4 regions of the Hymenobacter sublimis genome follow, and region 4 is predicted to be linked to each of the others. Evidence: riboswitches for the same ligand, from Rfam matches in the RefSeq annotation. Region 4 holds a riboswitch; each other region holds the start of a gene.
What was found. A riboswitch is a leader RNA that binds a small molecule or an ion and turns the genes downstream of it on or off. The one in region 4 is predicted to bind S-adenosylmethionine.

Region 1 (4,423 bases), 320 kb from region 4:
TGCTCTACTACTGCCTCGTGATACTCCCCTTGCTGACTCTGGATAGCTGCGTTGCGGTTACCCTCCTGCTCAATGGCAGCCTGTACAAAGCCGGCGTTTTGCTGGCGCTGCGTGGCCGTGTTGTTGTTGCCCATCTGCAGAACAGTTGCCCCCGAAAATGCCGTATTGACCTGCGTTTGGGTGGCCTCGTTGCGGTTGCCATTCTGAGTAGCCGCAGCGCTTACTGACATTACGCCCGTCTGGCTTTGGGTAGCGGCATTGTTGTTGCCAGTTTGGGTAGCCGTGGCCGCCACGGTGCCAAAAGAACCGGAGTGGTTTTGCGTTTGCGTAGCGGCGTTGTTGTTGCCGGTTTGCTGAATGAAGACCGAAGAAGACGCACTGCCCTGGCTGCTCTGCGCCTGCGCTGCCGCATTGTTGTTGCCCAGCTGACCAATGCTGGCGCTCATGATGCCACTCAGGTTCTGCTGCTGCTGGCTGGCCGCGTTATTATTGCCCTGCTGCAGCACGCTGGCCGAGGCCGACTGGCCAGAGCTGTTCTGCTGCTGGCTAGAGGTGTTGTTAGCCCCCAACTGCCGGGCCGTGGCAGTACCTCCGAACACATTGGTATTCTGGTCCTGCGTGGCGCGGTTGTTATTGCCTGTGCTCTGAAAAATGGTAGCAAAAGCATTGCGGCCGCTTTGGTTTTGGGTGGCATAGTTGGCCCCGCTTGCCTGCTCAATGGAAGCACTATGGCTGAAGCCCCCCTGGTATTGGCTGGCGTAGTTGCCGTCGCTGTTCGCGGCAGTGGAGCCCTGCCGGATGCGGGCCCCATTAGCGCCCCGGCTCACATCCGAAAGCTGCACCTGCACGGCCTGCTGGCGGTTACCCATCTGGTCGGTTTGAGCCACATGCTGGCTGCCGACCTGGGTCTGGGTCACCTCGTTATTATTGCCACTGCTACTGCCCCCATTCACGGCCGCGTCGTTCTGGCGGGCAATGGCCGTGTTTGAGCGGCCCGTTTGCTCCACCGTCACGCGGTTGTTGCTGCCGTAGCTGGTGGAGGTTTGGGTGTTGTCCTGCGCAATGGCAGCGCCGCTGGTCAGGAGAGCGGCCATGAGTACTCCGGTTTTTTTCATGCGAATACGGTATAACTGGTGGGGAAATTGAACACGCCCGACGGGCACCTATTGAACAGCAATATGTATAAAGATTTATATAAATATTCATAATAAAAATTAATTACATCCATTTTTACCTCAATAACAGCCCAACATAATTTCCTGACTATCAACATGCATAAGTCAACCAGGCTTGTCCGCTGAATTGGAGTAGGTAGCGCAGCTTTTGGCCCGCAAATCCTCCCGGCGGCCTGCACTGGTTTCCCTCCCGCTAGCTTCGGGGGGCACGCGGCATGGCTCACCAGGCTTTGCCCGGACCTCTCGCCCGACGCCAGCGCCACTGGCCAAAGAAAATTTGGCAGTGTGGACCCAGCGGGTTTACCTTTGCCCCACTCAATTCTTTACCTGAAAGGATTGTTTTTATACAGAGGCGTGGAGAGACAGGCTCGACGAAACGCCGGCAACCTTCAGTAAGACTGAAACGGTGCCAACTCCTGACCATATAAAAACAACGTACCGTGAACCGCTTCCCGCACTTCGCCCCCGCTCCCGCCACCCCTGCTTCCGTACAGCATGGATGTTGTGGCACGTGTTGTTGGGCGGTCTGTACGCCGCTGGTTGGGTAGGTAAGAACCACTGGGTACTGCTTTTGCCGCTGGCTCTTTGCGCGCAACGCGCTGCTGGTAAAATTACTACCTAACTATTTCTTCCCTAAGTAGACCAGCCCAGTAGCGCTGCTACTTTTCCCGCGGGGCTTCTCTTCCTACCTCGTTTCGCGCACCCAAACTCCGGTTTCTCAGTTTGCCCGCGCCTTTCCGCCAGCCCCTACCCTGTCCGGGCTTGCCTGTTTTGCTGCCCAAATGAGGGCGGCAACATCCACTGATTTCTACTTTCTAGTTCTTCATTCTCCTCGCATGTCACAGTCTGTGAAGCCGATTGGCATTTATTTCGAACACCCCGAGTGGTTTAAGCCCCTGTTTGCCGAGCTGGACCGCCGCGGCCTGCCCTACGAGAAAATCGACGCCGCCCACCACCTCTTCGACCCGCTGGAAACCGAGAGCCGCTACTCCCTGGTAGTCAACCGCATGAGTTCCTCGGCCTACCTGCGCGGCCACGGCCAGGGCATTTTCCACACGGCCGGCTACGCTACCCACCTGGAGCGCATCGGTACCCGCATCATCAACGGCTCGGGCGCTACGGCCATCGAAACCAACAAGGCCCGTCAGCTCAGCCTGTTTGCCTCCCTGGGCCTGAAGTTTCCGAAGTCTTTCGTAATTAACCACGCCTCCCGCGTGCCCGATGCGGCCCGCCAACTGCAATTCCCCATTGTGGTAAAGGTGAACATCGGGGGTAGCGGCGCCGGCATCATCCGCTTCGACACGATAGAGGGTGTAGAAGCCGCCGTGGCCGCCGGGCAAATCGACCTGGGCATCGACCAGACGGCCCTGGTGCAGGAGTACGTGACGCCCCGCGGCGGCAACATTCACCGCGTGGAAACCCTGAACGGCAAATTCCTCTACGCCATGAAGGTGTACACCACCGGGGAGAGCTTCAACCTGTGCCCCGCCGAAATCTGCCAGATTCCGGAGGAGCCCGCCGCCGGCGACTTCTGCCTGACCGAAGCCCCCAAGAAAGGCATTCAGGTGGAAGCCTTCACGCCCCCCGCGGAGGTAGTGGAAGCCGTGGAGCGCATTGTGGCCGCCGCCAAAATCGACGTGGGCGGCATCGAGTACCTGATTGACGACCGCACCGGCGACGTACTATTCTACGACATCAACGCCCTGTCCAACTTTGTGGCCGATGCCGTGAATGTGGTGGGCTTCGACCCCTACGCCCGCTTCGTGGACTACCTCGAAACCCAGATTGGCGCCCCCAACCCCGGTAGCCAGCCGGCTCCGGCTGATGCCGTATTCTCCACCCAACAGCCGGTAGCGGCTTCTATTCACTAAGCCATGCGGTACGGATATTGGATGCCCGTTTTTGGCGGGTGGCTGCGCAACGTAGAGGACGAAAACATGCGCGCCGACTGGGACTACGTGAAGACGCTGGCCCAGCGCAGCGAGGACCTGGGCTACGACCTGTCCCTGATTGCCGAGCTCAATCTTAACGACATCAAAGGTGAGGAAGCCCCCTCGCTGGACGCCTGGAGCACGGCGGCAGCTCTGGCGGCCGTGACCAAGAAAATTGAGCTGATGGTGGCCGTGCGGCCTACCTTCCACTCCCCCGCCCTCCTGGCCAAGCAAGCCGCCAACATCGACCACATCAGCAACGGCCGCCTGAGCCTGAACGTGGTGTCGTCATGGTGGCAGGATGAGGCCAAAAAGTACGGCGTGCACTTCGAGCAGCACGACGACCGGTACGCCCGCACCGCCGAGTGGCTGCACGTAGTCGACAACCTCTGGAAGCAGGACCACTTCACCTTCGAAGGCAAGTTCTACAAGGTCACCGATTCCATTCTGCAGCCCAAGCCCGTGTCGCGCCCGCGGCCGTTCATTTACGCCGGCGGCGAGTCGGAAGCCGCCAAGAACCTCATTGCCGCCCAGTGTGATGGTTACGTGATGCACGGCGACGAGCCCGCCGCCATCGGCCGCCGCATCCAGGACCTGCAGGAGCGCCGCGACCGGCTGAACTTGCCGCCCATGAAGTTCGGGGTAGCCGCCTACAGCATCGTGCGCAACACTGAGCAGGAAGTAAAAAAGGAACTGGAGCGCATCACCAACGTGCAAGGCTCGGCCGCCGGCTACAAAAACTACCAGCAGTGGCTGGCCGGCACTCAGCTCGAAAACCAGGTTTCCTTACAGGATTACTCGGTTTCTAACCGCGGCCTGCGCTCCGGCCTCACCGGCACGCCCCAGCAAGTAGCCGACCGTATCGGTGCCTTCGAGGAGGTTGGCGTGGATTTGTTCCTGCTCCAGTGCAGCCCCCAGCTGGAAGAAATGGAGCGGTTCTCCGAAGCCGTCATTCAGGTGCTGGCGTAGAGGATTGTGTATGTATTAAAAAGGCCCCGCTGGTAGACAGCGGGGCCTTTTTGGTGACCCCACCCCAACCCCTCCCCGGTGGGGAGGGGCTTATTTTACCATTACAACGCCACCAGTTGACACCGTTGTGGTGCTATCCTAAGCCCCTCCCCACCGGGGAGGGGTTGGGGTGGGGTTTGCTACTTCACCATCGCCCCTACCTTGGCATACGTCAGCGCGTCTACCGTCAGGCCGGCGGTAGAGCGTAGCTTGAGTTGAGTAAAAGGCTGCTTGGGGAAGAAGATTTCCGTCATCGTGGTCAGGCCGCCGTCGGCGAACAGTTCCACGGAGGTAGCGTCGAAGAGGAGC
Region 2 (4,423 bases), 2.0 Mb from region 4:
TTTGCTTGTCGGCCAGCAGGTAAGGCTCCAGGTAGGCCACGGCTTTCTTCATCACGCGGGCCGATTTCACGACCTGGGGCAGGAACATTTTGCCCGCGCCAAACAAGTCACCCACTACGTTCATACCCGCCATCAGGGGGCCTTCAATTACTTCGAGCGGCCTGGCTACTTGCTGGCGCACCTGCTCGGTGTCCTCGTCGATAAATTCCGTAATACCTTTTACTAGGGCGTGCTGCAGGCGCTCGGCTACGGGCAGGCTACGCCAGGCGTCGGCTACTACCTCCGTTTTGTCTTTCTGCTTTACGGTGTCGGCGAAGTCTACGAGACGCTCGGTGGCGTCGGGGCGACGGTTCAGGAGCACGTCTTCCACCAGTTCCAGCAGGTCTTTGGGCACTTCATCGTACACGGCCAGCTGACTGGGGTTCACAATGCCCATATCCAGGCCGGCCCGGATGGCGTGGTAGAGGAAGGCCGAATGCATGGCCTCGCGCACCACATCGTTGCCGCGGAAAGAGAAGCTGATGTTGCTGACGCCGCCGCTGGTGAGGGCGCCGGGCAGGTTCTGCTTGATCCAGCGGACGGCCTCAATGAAGTCCAGCGCATAATTGCGGTGCTCCTCCATGCCGGTGCCCACCGTCAGGATGTTGGGGTCGAAGATGATGTCCTCGGCCGGGAAGCCGACTTCGTTTACCAGGATATCGTAGCTGCGCCGGCAGATGTCGATGCGCTTTTCCAGGGTATCGGCCTGGCCGTTCTCATCGAAGGCCATGACTACCATGGCGGCGCCGTAAGCTCGCACGGTGCGGGCCCGCTCCTTGAAGGTTTCCTCGCCTTCCTTCAAGGAAATGGAGTTGACAATGCTCTTGCCTTGTACGCACTTAAGGCCGGCTTCCAGCACGCTCCACTTCGAAGAGTCCAGCATAATCGGCACCCGCGAAATATCGGGCTCCGAGGCAATCAGGTGCAGGAAGGTGGTCATGGCCTGCTCCGAGTCGAGCATGCCCTCATCCATGTTCACGTCGATGACCTGGGCACCGCCTTCCACCTGGTCGCGGGCTACTTGCAGGGCGGCCTCGTAGTTTCCGGTCCGGATAAGGCGGGCGAAAGCGCGGGAGCCCGTCACGTTGCACCGCTCGCCCACGTTGACGAATAGGCTGTTGGGGGTGATGTTGAACGGTTCGAGGCCGGCGAGGCGGGTTACCCCACCCCCGGCCCCTCCCCGGTGGGGAGGGGTGCCAGACATGTTGGTTATCCTATCAGCAGAAGCTGATCTAAGCTCCTCCCCACCGGGGAGGGGTTGGGGTAGGGTCACCCGCCGCGGTTCGTACCGCTCCGCCAGGCGAGCCAGCTCGCCGATGTGCTGGGGCGTGGTGCCGCAACAACCGCCTACTACCGTCACGAGACCTTCTTTGAGGTAATTTTCCACCACGCCCGCAAACTCCTCAGCCGACTCGTCGTAGCCCCCGAAGGCATTCGGGAGGCCGGCGTTGGGGTAGGCGGAAATGTGCACGTCGGCAATGCGGCTCAGCTCTTTGATATACACTTGCAGCTGATCGGCGCCGAGGGCGCAGTTCAAACCCACGCTCAGTAGGGGCAAGTGCCGGATCGAGTTCCAGAAAGCCTCCACCGTCTGGCCCGAAAGGGTGCGGCCAGAGGCGTCGGTGATGGTACCGGAAATCATAACGGGCACCGGGCGGCCACCTTCGTCGAAGAACTTCTGCACCGCGTACAGCGCCGCCTTGGCGTTCAGGGTGTCGAAGATGGTTTCAATGAGCAGGGCGTCGGAGCCACCCTCCACGAGGCCGCGCACTTGCTCATGGTAGGCGGTGGCCAGCTCATCGAAGGTCACGGCCCGGAAGCCGGGACGGTTTACGTCGGGTGACAGGGAGGCAGTGCGGTTGGTGGGCCCGATGGCGCCGGCCACGAAGCGAGGCTTGGCGGGGTTCTGGGCCGTAAACTCGTCGGCTACCTCCCGGGCTATGCGCGCCGACTCATAGTTCAACTCATACACAATGTCCTCCAGGCCGTAATCGGCCTGGGCGATGGTGGTGCCGCTGAACGTGTTGGTTTCCACCATGTCGGCCCCGGCCGCGAAGTAATCGGCGTGGATGCCCTTGATGATGTCGGGCCGCGTGAGGCTGAGCAGGTCGTTGTTGCCGCGCAGAGGGTTGGGATGATTCGCGAAGCGGGTGCCCCGGAAATCAGCCTCTTCCAGCTTGTGACGCTGAATCATGGTGCCCATGGCGCCGTCCAGAATCAGGACGCGCTGGGCCAGGATGTCGTGCAGCGGGGAGTGGGGGCGGTGGAGGGTCGTCGGCATATCGGCTCTTCTAAGAAAATCGGCAGCAAAAAAGTGCCTATCCAGAAAGAGCCGCGTGGGGGCGCGAGTCCTGTTCTTATCTTCTTCCAAACCGCCCAAGCCGCCCGGAAAGGGAATTAGCACCTTGTTTTATTCAGGTTGCTAAGACGTCATCGGGCCCAATCCCTCGGTCTTTCTGGATAAGTAACAGGGCGAAGATACAACCGGAATCTTCAACTTTCAATCCGGGAAGTTTTGGGAGGGAGGTAGAGTCATTCGCTTTCAGGCTGCACGCCTGCAGAAGACGCGACGCTTCGCGTCTCAGTCGTTGCTGAAGTTGTTTAACTCACATCGTCCAATGCTTACTGCTCACCGACACGACGTGGAATGTCGCGTTTTACAGGCGGGTAGCAACAGCAAGTTGGTGGCTTGCTGCACGGTTTGCTTAGCAGAAGTATATAGGCTTAGCTGAATGGTTCGTTGTACGGAATGGCCTGCTCATTGAATAAAGTTCGTGCGGTTTGGCATTTTGTTCATCTTGTGGTCAATACGTTAGATGTCTGCGACTATGATGCTATCCTCTCTGTGTCAGAAACTGTTAACGGGCTGCTTATGCCTGCTGAGCAGCTGGACGCTGGCTCAACACCAGGCCGGCTCGGGCTTGCGTGGACAGTACTACGAGGGTAAAAAGTTTGAGAAGCTAGTGCTGACTCGCACCGATGCAGCAATCGACTTCAACTGGACCGTTGGGCCCAGCGGCAACCACTTTGTGTCGCCGGGACCAGGCGTGCCGGGCGAGTACTTCTCGGTGCGTTGGGCAGGCCACGTATATGCCCCGGTAACGGGGGTGTACACCTTCCAGATTGCTACCGACGACGGGATGCGCGTCTGGATCGGCGGGAAGAAAGTGCTGGATTCCTGGCACGATCAGCTCGTAACGGTTTCCACAACCCACCTGAAAATGAAAGCTGGGAGCTACTACGCCTTGCGGGTGGAATACTACCAGAGCGACCGGGACTCGCGGGCACTACTAGCCTGGCAGCTACCCGATTTCAACACGTTCAACGAACCGCAGCCCATTCCAGCGGCTAATCTGTACTCCACTCTGCCCACCAATATTTTACTTCTCGTGGAGGCTACGCCGCCCCAGCCCAAGGCCGCGGCCTCCGTTCCGGCAGCGGCACCGGCGGCTGCTTCCGGCGGCAAGCCAAAGCCAAATGCAAAGCCGGCCCGCGCAGCTAGCAGCCCAGCGCCCGTAGCTGCGGCCAAACCTAAGTCAGCCGTGGTGCCGGTAGTGACCAGAGCAGCGCCCGCAAAAGCCGACACCGCCACCGCCCATCTACCCGACCTAACGGCGCTGAGCAAAGGCGCGGCCGTAACGCTGCCCAACCTCTACTTTACCCAGAGCACGGCGGCTTTGCTGCCCAGCTCGCGTCCTACCCTGAATGCCCTGGCTCGTACACTGCGCGCCCAGCCCACTATGCAGCTGGAAATAGCTGGCCACACCGATAATGTAGGCGAAGCCGCCCTAAACCTACGCCTCTCTGAGCAGCGGGCCCGGGTGGTGCGGCAGTATCTCGTGCAGCAAGGTGTTGACTCGGTGCGGCTTACGGCCCGGGGCTACGGCGGGGCCCGGCCAGTAGCCGACAACCGCGACCCGCAGCAGCGCCCCCGCAACCGGCGCGTGGAGGTAGTGGTGCAATAGGTTGAGCAGTAACGTCCTACAGAACTGTCCCTGCAAGTGGAACGAGGGGCCAGGGAATTCAGGGGCGAATCTCAGATTCCTCGGTCTACAGTGGAAGAACAGTTTTTGCTTTTTGTTAGGACGATGAAAACATTGGTGTATAGACATTAGTTGATGGGTGCTGAAACGGTACGTCATTGTTTCTCAACCATCGACTTCATCATGAGCCAAACCACCAATCTTTTCACGCCCGTGCAAGTGGGCGCGCTTTCCCTGCCCAACCGCTTTGCCATGGCGCCCATGACGCGCAGCCGGGCCACCAACCCCGCCAACGTACCCACCGACTCCGTTGTGACCTATTACGTGCAGCGGGCTACGGCTGGCCTCATCATTTCGGAAGGCTCGCAGGTGTCGCCCCAGGGCGTGGGCTACATCAACAC
Region 3 (4,423 bases), 2.2 Mb from region 4:
CCCGCGCCAAACAAACCGGGCCACCAGCTTAGCACATCGGCATTGGCCGTGAGGGCGTGACACACCCACACCACATTGTCGCGGGCCGCGTTGAGGCGGCCGTAGGTATGGTAGGTAACCTCCACCCGGGGTAGGGTAGCGCCGCTTTCCAGCCGCAGGGGCCGGGGCAGGCGGAACAGGTGTGGCTCTTCGGAAGACATGGAATAAGGAGCGCGGGTCGGAGGAAAGCGAAGTCGGAAGCTGCTTCGCGGGTAGTTGCTAGGGGCGCGCCAGGGCAACGAGGAGCGTTTAACCATGCGCGAAAGGAAACTTCGCGCGGCATTCGGGTTCATGCTAGTATATCCTAGCCCGCAGGCGGAGCCGATTTTGCCCGGCTCCGCCCCGGCCAGGTGCGGGCGGCGTATGTTCCGATGGTTCCTCTCTCACAAAAAACGTCGGCGCCGGCCCGCTTACCGCATGGCTGGAAGCTGCTGCCCGGCGGCTCTCTCACCTGCCGCCGGACATCAACCCCTCTCAAGTGCTAGACTTCCAGCGTAGCGGCGTGTTCGAGTTCTGGCTCCGGCAGCAGCGTGCTACCGGCCACATCAGCGGGCTGAGCGGCTACATTGCGCACCGCGTCAAAGGCCTGGGCCAGGTCGGCCCGGATATCATCAAAATGCTCAATGCCCACCGAGAGACGCAGGAGGGTAGGCGTCACGCCGGCGGCGCGCTGCTCCTCTTCGGAAAGCTGCTGGTGGGTAGTAGCCGAGGGCTGAATGATGAGCGTTTTGGCGTCGCCCACGTTGGCTAGGTGGCTGACCAGCTTTAGGTTATCAATAAACTGCGTAGCCGTTTCCTTAGAGCCTTTGATGGCGAAGGTGAGCACCCCGCCGTAGCCGCGCTTCAGGTATTTCTGGGCCAGGGCGTGGTAGGGGCTGCTCTTGAGGCCGGGGTAGTTCACGGCTTCTACCTGCGGGTGTTGCTCCAGCCAGGTAGCCACGCGCAGGGCGTTTTCCACGGTGCGGTCTACGCGCAAGCTCAGCGTTTCCAGGCCCTGAATCAGCTGCCAGGCATTGAATGGGCTTTGGGAAGGACCGAAGTCGCGCAGGCCTTCCACCCGGGCCCGAATGATAAAGGCAATGTTGCCAAACGGCCCGCCTTTTCCGAATACATCATTGAACACCAGCCCGTGGTAGCCCTCGGAAGGCTCCGTGAACTGCGGAAACTTGCCGTTGCCGAAGTCATATGTACCGCCGTCCACAATCACGCCGCCAATGCTGGTACCGTGGCCGCCAATCCACTTCGTCGCCGATTCTACCACAATGTGGGCGCCGTGCTCCAGGGGCCGAAACAGGTAGCCGCCCGCACCAAACGTATTGTCCACGATGAGGGGCAGATCGTGCTTGTCGGCAATGGCGGCAATGCGCTCAAAGTCCGGGATGCTAAAGCTCGGATTGCCAATGGTTTCCAGGTAGATGGCCTTGGTATTCTCGTTTATCAGGGCCTCAAACTTCTCCGGCTGGTCGCCGTCGGCGAAGCGCACCTCAATGCCCAAGCGCTTAAACGCTACCTTAAACTGGTTGTAAGTGCCGCCGTACAAGTGCGTGGTGCTCACGAAGTTGTCGCCGGCCTGCAGAATGTTGTTGAGGGCAATGAACTGCGCCGCCTGCCCCGAGGAAACCGCCAGGGCTGCCACTCCGCCTTCCAGGGCCGCCACACGCTGCTCAAACACGTCGGTGGTGGGGTTCATCAGGCGGGTGTAGATGTTGCCGAACTCCTTCAGCGCAAAGAGGTTGGCGCCGTGCTCGGCATTCTTGAACACGTAGCTGGTGGTCTGGTAGAGCGGTACGGCGCGGGAACCAGTTACGGGGTCGGGCTGCTGGCCGGCGTGGAGTTGGAGGGTCTCGAAGTGGAGGTTCTGCGTGGACATGGCAAGGCTGGGTTAAAGACCGTTTGGACAGGAAATGAGGGAGCGAAAACGCGAAGAGAAAGCCACGACGAGGCGCAGCGGGGGCCGCACCGGAACCAGCCAGAAAATGCTTCTGAAGCTGAATGGGATGCAGGCGGGCCTCGGGTGCCACTGTGGGTCACCGCAGAATCAGGCCAAGAAAGAGGAAGGGGTTAGCTAGCCGGGAGTAGGGCTAGCAACAGCAACAACACGTGCTACAGCAGCGCATTCGCATTCGCCGGGAAGCTGGAGCAGCTACCGAAACACAGAAACCCCACGACCTAGTAGGGCGCAACAAAGCGACCAAGGCAGCGGGGTAGGAAGGGGCGAAAGCGAGGATGTTTTCCATGGTACTCCTGAGTTATATGCCCCGCCAGCTAAGCTGATCGGGCAGGAATTGGCACCTTTCGCGCGGTCGAAGGTTGCCAGCGGGTCAGGGAGCCTGTTCTCTCGCCGCTTCTGTATAAATCTTATGAAAACTACCCCGCCGCGAGCGGGGGAGTACCGAGTTGGTATTGCAAAGGTATAGCAGCGGTTTTGATATATGCAATAGGGTAGCAAAATTTTTTACCGCGGTGGCTGACTACAGCCCTTAGAAGGTGCTAAAGCCAATACGATGATTCAAGCCGCTGATTTTCAAACGCAATGTATCCGTTGCTCTATCTCATAGAGCTAGTTGCAAGAACTATAGCTCCCTACGTTGCCGGAAAAATCTGGCATACGACTGTCCGTTACCGCAAACATACTCGTACGAAAAAGCATGGGTAGGCCACAAAAAAAGCCACTCGTTTACGAGTGGCTTTTTAGGATAATTCCTAGATATAGCCTAGGCTTAAATCTTAGGTAAAGTCAACACCTGGCCTACCTCAATGTGGTCGGGATTGGCGCCGATGGTTGCCTTATTGGCATCGTATATCTGATGCCACTTGGAGGCGTCACCGTAGTGGTTCTTGGCAATTTTAGAAAGCGAATCGCCGCTTACTACCGTGTATTTGTCGGCCTGGGCAGCTGCCGGCTGGGCAGCGGGCTGGTTAGCGTTGCCGAAGAAATCGGTGGCGCCGCCAGCGGCAGGTTTAGGAGCAGGAGCAACGGGTTTTTTTTCGCCGTCGTTGGAAAGGAAATCAAACAGTCCCATAGTGGTAAATGCAAGTAAATGTGGAAGAAACGACCGACTTGCAGGGCAGGAAAAGGGCGTCGGTTTTGGCTCTTACGCCAAGGCCAACAATAAGTTGTATCCGGCGCATGCGCATAATTCTAGGCTGAACATCTTGCGGAATTGCCCCGTAAGAGGCGCAATACCAAGTGTCCTGCTTGGTGGTGTTTCTCCCTCATTTTAACTTATCTCCCTGCCCCATGAAAACTAATTCCGCTCCCTTGCGCTACCTGGCTAGCCTGCTCATGTTACTGGTACTTTTCACTGCTTCCTGCGGCAGCAAAGAAGGCAAAGTAGAAGGCGTGAACATGCTGTATGGCACCGAAAGCAAAGTTTGGAAAACCGATAAAGAACTGAGCGCCAGCGGCGACAAAGTAAAGCAGACGGATGCTCAGGAGGATGAGCGCATCACCTTCTTTGCCAACAAGCAGTATAACATGACCTCTCCTGCTGGTGCCGTAAATGGCAAGTATGAGTTTGACCAGGCCGGTAAGAAAATCACTATGACGCCTGATGGAGCTGCCCAGAGCAATACCTTCGATGTAGTAACGCTCACCGACGACAAGCTCACGCTCCGTAGCCCCGAGGGCGCTGAGCTGCGCCTTGAAAAAGAATAAGCGCTGGTAGCTTTTCGCTTCGCAACAAAAAAGCCTCTCTGTATCCAACGGAGAGGCTTTTTTATGACCATTCGGTACTGGCAGTATGCTGAGGCTGGCCGCTTTTTCGGTGTGCTCTTATGGGCAGCTCTCGGATGAATTACTATCGGGTGCCTTGTAACTTATATTCTTATATATCTTTGGTTAAACTTTAAAAAAGTAACAGAAATATTAATCAGTCAACAGATACAATTATGGTGTTTATGGCCGTCGCGAAGCGTGTTCATCTGTTTCTTATCTGCGCTGTTCTGCTGATGTTGCCTTTGCTGACTCAGGGTCAGACAACCAGTACCCTTGTCAGCTTCGACTTTAACTCGGGTACTCGGTATGACGCGCTTACGCCCGTTACGGCGGCGGGCGTTACGGCAGCGGCCTCTTCAACGGAGGCGTTTGCTACTAGCCCGGGTACGGCTACGGGTGCCGGCGCCTTTACGGCCGCTCCGAGCGGCCCGGCGTTGTCGATGGCAAATTCCACGGGCTCCAATAACAGGTACTTCCAGTTTGCGCTGGGCGGTAGTAACTTAAGCAGCTATTACGGTTACAAGCTGTACCTACAGCCCTACCGTTCCAGCACCGGCGCTACTACCATTACGGTGGCCTACAGCACCGACGGCGGCACTAACTTCACGAACTTTCCTACCACGCTGGCCGTGCCGGAACTGGCTTTTGCGGAACGGACACTCGATT
Region 4 (4,423 bases):
TGGATGATGTCTTCCACGGTGCTGGCGTCGCTTTCCACGGCGGCGGTACAAGTCGAGTCGCCCACGGTGCGGAAGCGTACCTGCCGGGTCACGATTTCGTCGTCCTCATCGAGGCGCAGGTGCTCGGAAAGGCCCAGGAGTTGGCCGGTGGGCAGCACCACGCAGCGGCGCTCGTGGCCGAAGTAGATGTCGGGCAGGGCAATGTTTTCGCGCTGAATGTAGCGCCAGACGTCCAGCTCCGTCCAGTTCGAAATCGGGAATACGCGCACGTTCTCACCTTTTTGAATGCGGCCGTTGTACACGTTCCAGAGCTCGGGGCGCTGGCGCTTGGGGTCCCACTGCCCAAACTCGTCGCGGACGGAGAAGATGCGTTCCTTGGCGCGGGCCTTCTCCTCGTCGCGGCGAGCCCCGCCGATGCAGGCGTCAAACTCAAACTCCTCGATTACCTCCAGCAGCGTGTAAGTCTGCAGCGGGTTGCGGCTGGGGTATTTGCCGCCCGGCTCGCGCAGGCGCTGCCGCTTGATGGTATCTTCCACCTTGCGCACAATCAGCTTTTCGCCCAACTGTTCGGCTAGTTGGTCGCGGTAGGCTAGCACTTCCGGGAAGTTGTGGCCGGTATCTACGTGCACCAGCGGGAAGGGGAAGCGGCCGGGCCGAAAGGCTTTTTCGGCCAAACGCGTCAACACGATGGAGTCTTTGCCACCCGAGAACAGCAGGGCTGGGCGCTCAAATTGGCCGGCTACTTCCCGCAGGATGTGGATGGCTTCGGCTTCGAGCCGGTCGAGGTAATCAAAAGAGGAAGTACTCATGTAGTTCTGGATGTCAGTTCTTAGCGCCGGAAAGTGTCCGTGTGACCCCACCCCAACCCCTCCCCGGTGGGAAGGGGCTTCGGTTACTTTGGTTTGGCAACGCTACCAGTCAAAATCGTTGTGGTACTAGCATAAGCCCCTCCCCACCGGGGTGGGGTTGGGGTGGGGTCACACGGGCTCTACCACCGGGTCGGGGCCATTGTGGTGGGCGGTGGCGTGCAGGCCACACTCTTTGGCCGAAAGGTCTTCCCACCACCAGCGGCCAGCGCGGAAGTCCTCGCCGGGGCGGATGGCGCGGGTGCACGGGGCGCACCCAATGCTCACGAAGCCCTGTTGGTGCAGCGTATTCACCGGCACGTTGTGTTCCTTGGTGAAGGCCACGGCTTGGTCCCAGGTCCAGTCGAACAGGGGGTGAATCTTCACCAGGTTGTGGGCCACGTCCCATTCCACCGGGTCCATGGTTTGGCGGTTTTGCGACTGCTCGGCGCGGATGCCCGTAACCCAGGCCGCCTTGCCAGCCAGGGCCCGATTCAGGGGTTCCACCTTGCGAATAAAGCAGCATTCCTTGCGGTTATCCACGCTTTCGTAGAAGCTATTCGGGCCTTTCGCTAGCATCAGCTGCTCTACATTTTCCCGCTGGGGGTAGTACACCGCAATGGGCTGGCCGTACTTCAGCAAGGTCTTATTCCAGGTGGCGTAGGTTTCCTGAAAATTGCGGCCCGTGTCGAGGGTGAACACCTGAATGGGCAACTCGTGGGCAAAAATCAGGTGGCTGATGAGTTGGTCTTCTAGACCGAAGGAGGTCGAGAAAACGGCTTGCTCGGGGAAGTACTCCGCCACGAGGCGCAGCCGCTCCAAGGCCGAAGCCTGGATTAGCCGGGGGCGCAGGTCGTCCAGCAACGCGTGGACGGCCGGCGCAGCAGTTGCTGCGGACATATCAGAAGAAAGGAAGGGAAACCGACGTTGTAGGCGCGGATTTCAGCCAAACAAAGGCCCTGGCACAGGATAGCGGCGCTGCTACGGGCAGCAACTAGCTAGAAAACAGCCGGGCGAAAAGGTGGGCGTGCGCCGAAACCTGACTACACGAAAGAGCCGTGTCAGCCGCGTAGCAGGGCGCACAAACCAGAAGAAAGGAGGTTGGAAGCGCTTAGCAACAACACGGCATGCCCAACATGGCACAACACCCATGCTGTAGTGCAGAGGCGGTGGCGGATGCGGCGGCGGAGTTGGACAAGCGGTTCACGGCTAGTTGTTTTTATATGGTCAGGAGTTGGCACCGTTTCGGATGGTCCGCTGGTTGCCGGCGTTTCGTCGAGCCTGTCTCTCCGCGCCTCTGTATAAAAACAATCCTTTGTGGGTAAAGAATTGGTAGGGCAAAAGTAGTGGTCAGAATTTTACACTACCAAATTTTATTTTTTCTGCAGTAGCGTTTTCCCAGCCCGGACGGGTCACTACAGCGAGAGTGGTAGGACTAGACGGGAGGGCGTGCCTAGCGGAAATATTGAAAATTGCTGGGGTCGTTTGCTAGCTGCATTAACTACCCCTTTTTTAGCTGAAACCAGCCATTGAAATAAGATAGGTACGGAAAGCTACAACTCTGCAGTTGCCGTTTGAGCGTAGTTTGATCTTAAGAACTATATGCGGATTGTACAACTTTACTTTTCTGAAAAACGCGCCCGAAGTTTTTCTAAAAATAAAGTGGCTTCGGGTGAAGATTTAGTAGCCAAAATCAGGGTAGCGTAGGCCACGGTTAGCACGGTGGAGCGCAACAGCATAGTGAGTAGTGACGAAGCCAGCGTGGGCATGAGCCAGCCAGCTACCCCGGCAACGGCCGCAATGCCCAGAATCAACGGGATGCGCCACGTAAACGGCTGCATGCGGTAGCTGTGCCACACAAACCAGGTACGGGCCACATTGATGCTTACCTGAGCCACGCAGGCAGCTACCGCAGCCCCCACCATGCCCAGGCGCGGAATCAGTAATCCGTTGAGTAGAATAGTAAGCACGGCCAGCGACACGTTGAAAATCAGATCGTAGCGGTAGCGGGGAGAGGTTACCACCATCAAGCCGTTGACGCCCGTGATGCCGTCGAAGAGTTTGCTACCCAGTAACAGCAGCACTACCACCGTGCCTTCGGCGTAGCGGGCATTGCGCATCAGGGAGTAGATAAAGTCCAGGTTCAGGCTGATACCCAGAAATAAAAAACAACCCAACAGTGTGTTGAGGCGGGTAGCGCGGCGGTAGAAATCGGCCATGCGGGGCAGATCCTGCTGCTTCCAATAGTCGGCCAACAGGGGAAAGGCTATCTTGTTGAGCGAGCGAGCCGGAATAGCCAGGGCCGTGCTAATGTTGCTGGCCACCACGTAAATGCCAGCCGCCGCCACGCTCACCTGCGCGCCTACCATCAAGGTATCAATGTACAGGATAATACTGCCCGACAGGCTTCCGAGCAGAGTAAAGGCGCCCATGCCCAGCATCTCGCGCAGGGGCCGTACCGCGAGTACCTGCCGCGTAGGTCGCCAGTGCAGCTCCCCAATGGCGGCTACGTAACCCGTTAGCAGCAGGGCCAGGGCGCTGTTCACGCCCACAAACCACAACACATAACCCGTAAACGAGAGGTAGCCCAAGCCAAACAGAAACGCACCCGCTACAATCAGAACCCGCAGCAGAATATCCTGCACGAAGGAGGAAAAAGCCGTGTGATACAGCGCCTTTAAGTAGGCGTCCTGCACCGAGTACAGCATGGTGAAGAAGGCCAGCACGGCGCCCCAGGTGTAGTAGGGCGCGAGCAGGGGCGCATCGCGGCCGTACCAGGGCAGGAGCAGGGGTTCCCCCAGGAAATACAGGGCCGTGACTACGGCAAATCCTAGCAAGGGCACGCCCACAAGTAGCGGCAGAAACCCCCGGTGGCCCGATTCCGGGTGGCGGAAGTAGGGAAAAAACCGGATGCCCACGCTGGCAAAGCCAAAGGCCGCAATTTGGGCGTACAGCGTGGCTACTGAGGCTAGCGTGGCCGTCACGCCCAACTGCTGGGGCTCCAGAAAATTAGGCAGCACCAGGGCCGTGCTTACAAAGCCTAGCGCCAGCCCGATGTAGGAAATAATGGTGTTGCGCAGCCCCTGCCGCTGAACGATACCCAAGTGGTGAACTAGTGAGGTGGTAAGGTGGTGAGATGGTAAACTAGTGAAATGGTGAGGTTGACGTTCTGTTTGCACAAGTGACGCCATCTGAACATCAACCTCACCTTTTCACTAGTTCACCATCTCACAGACATCCTGGCCGTTAACGAAGGCCACGTTGCGGCTGCGAAGGTACTCCATGATTTCGGCGAACTGGCGGGGGCCCGTGGTTTCGTTGGCCGGGTCAAAGTTCTCGTTGTGCCAAAGCACCGTGCATACGCCGCCAAACCGCTCAATTTCCTGCAGCATGGGCGTCAGGGCTGGCAGAATTTCCGCCGGGGCTAGCTGCAGGTAGCGCGGATGGTGGAGAGTAGCGTCCATCACGTTGAGCGGAATTTCGAGAAATTTAGATGTCTGAATAGAGTTTTTTGGTCCCAGGGTAAAGAAAGCCGGTGCTTCTGATAGTAGCGTATAGAGCCTCATTTGCGGAGGATT

Region 1: another riboswitch for S-adenosylmethionine. It lies ahead of MWH26_RS04955 (ATP-grasp domain-containing protein); the one in region 4 lies ahead of MWH26_RS06245 (phosphoadenylyl-sulfate reductase).
Region 2: another riboswitch for S-adenosylmethionine. It lies ahead of metH (methionine synthase); the one in region 4 lies ahead of MWH26_RS06245 (phosphoadenylyl-sulfate reductase).
Region 3: another riboswitch for S-adenosylmethionine. It lies ahead of MWH26_RS15595 (O-acetylhomoserine aminocarboxypropyltransferase/cysteine synthase family protein); the one in region 4 lies ahead of MWH26_RS06245 (phosphoadenylyl-sulfate reductase).

Annotation. Positions count from the first base shown of each region.
Region 1 covers NZ_CP095848.1:1,160,479-1,164,901, reverse strand. Annotated here, with positions in the region: gene MWH26_RS04960 (hypothetical protein) at 1-1,115, opposite strand, end outside; SAM riboswitch class I at 1,515-1,606, shown strand; gene MWH26_RS04955 (ATP-grasp domain-containing protein) at 2,012-3,046, shown strand; gene MWH26_RS04950 (LLM class flavin-dependent oxidoreductase) at 3,050-4,075, shown strand; gene MWH26_RS04945 (glycoside hydrolase family 32 protein) at 4,255-4,423, opposite strand, start outside.
Region 2 covers NZ_CP095848.1:4,048,522-4,052,944, reverse strand. Annotated here, with positions in the region: gene metH (methionine synthase) at 1-2,320, opposite strand, end outside; SAM riboswitch class I at 2,394-2,506, opposite strand; gene MWH26_RS17010 (PA14 domain-containing protein) at 2,868-4,004, shown strand; gene MWH26_RS17005 (alkene reductase) at 4,206-4,423, shown strand, end outside.
Region 3 covers NZ_CP095848.1:3,719,877-3,724,299, reverse strand. Annotated here, with positions in the region: gene metX (homoserine O-acetyltransferase MetX) at 1-200, opposite strand, end outside; gene MWH26_RS15595 (O-acetylhomoserine aminocarboxypropyltransferase/cysteine synthase family protein) at 521-1,909, opposite strand; SAM riboswitch class I at 2,286-2,397, opposite strand; gene MWH26_RS15590 (LysM peptidoglycan-binding domain-containing protein) at 2,760-3,062, opposite strand; gene MWH26_RS15585 (lipocalin family protein) at 3,281-3,697, shown strand; gene MWH26_RS15580 (choice-of-anchor Z repeating domain-containing protein) at 3,991-4,423, shown strand, end outside.
Region 4 covers NZ_CP095848.1:1,481,548-1,485,970, forward strand. Annotated here, with positions in the region: gene cysD (sulfate adenylyltransferase subunit CysD) at 1-809, opposite strand, end outside; gene MWH26_RS06245 (phosphoadenylyl-sulfate reductase) at 978-1,745, opposite strand; SAM riboswitch class I at 2,062-2,153, opposite strand; gene MWH26_RS06250 (lipopolysaccharide biosynthesis protein) at 2,465-3,949, opposite strand; gene MWH26_RS06255 (DUF7033 domain-containing protein) at 4,061-4,423, opposite strand, start outside.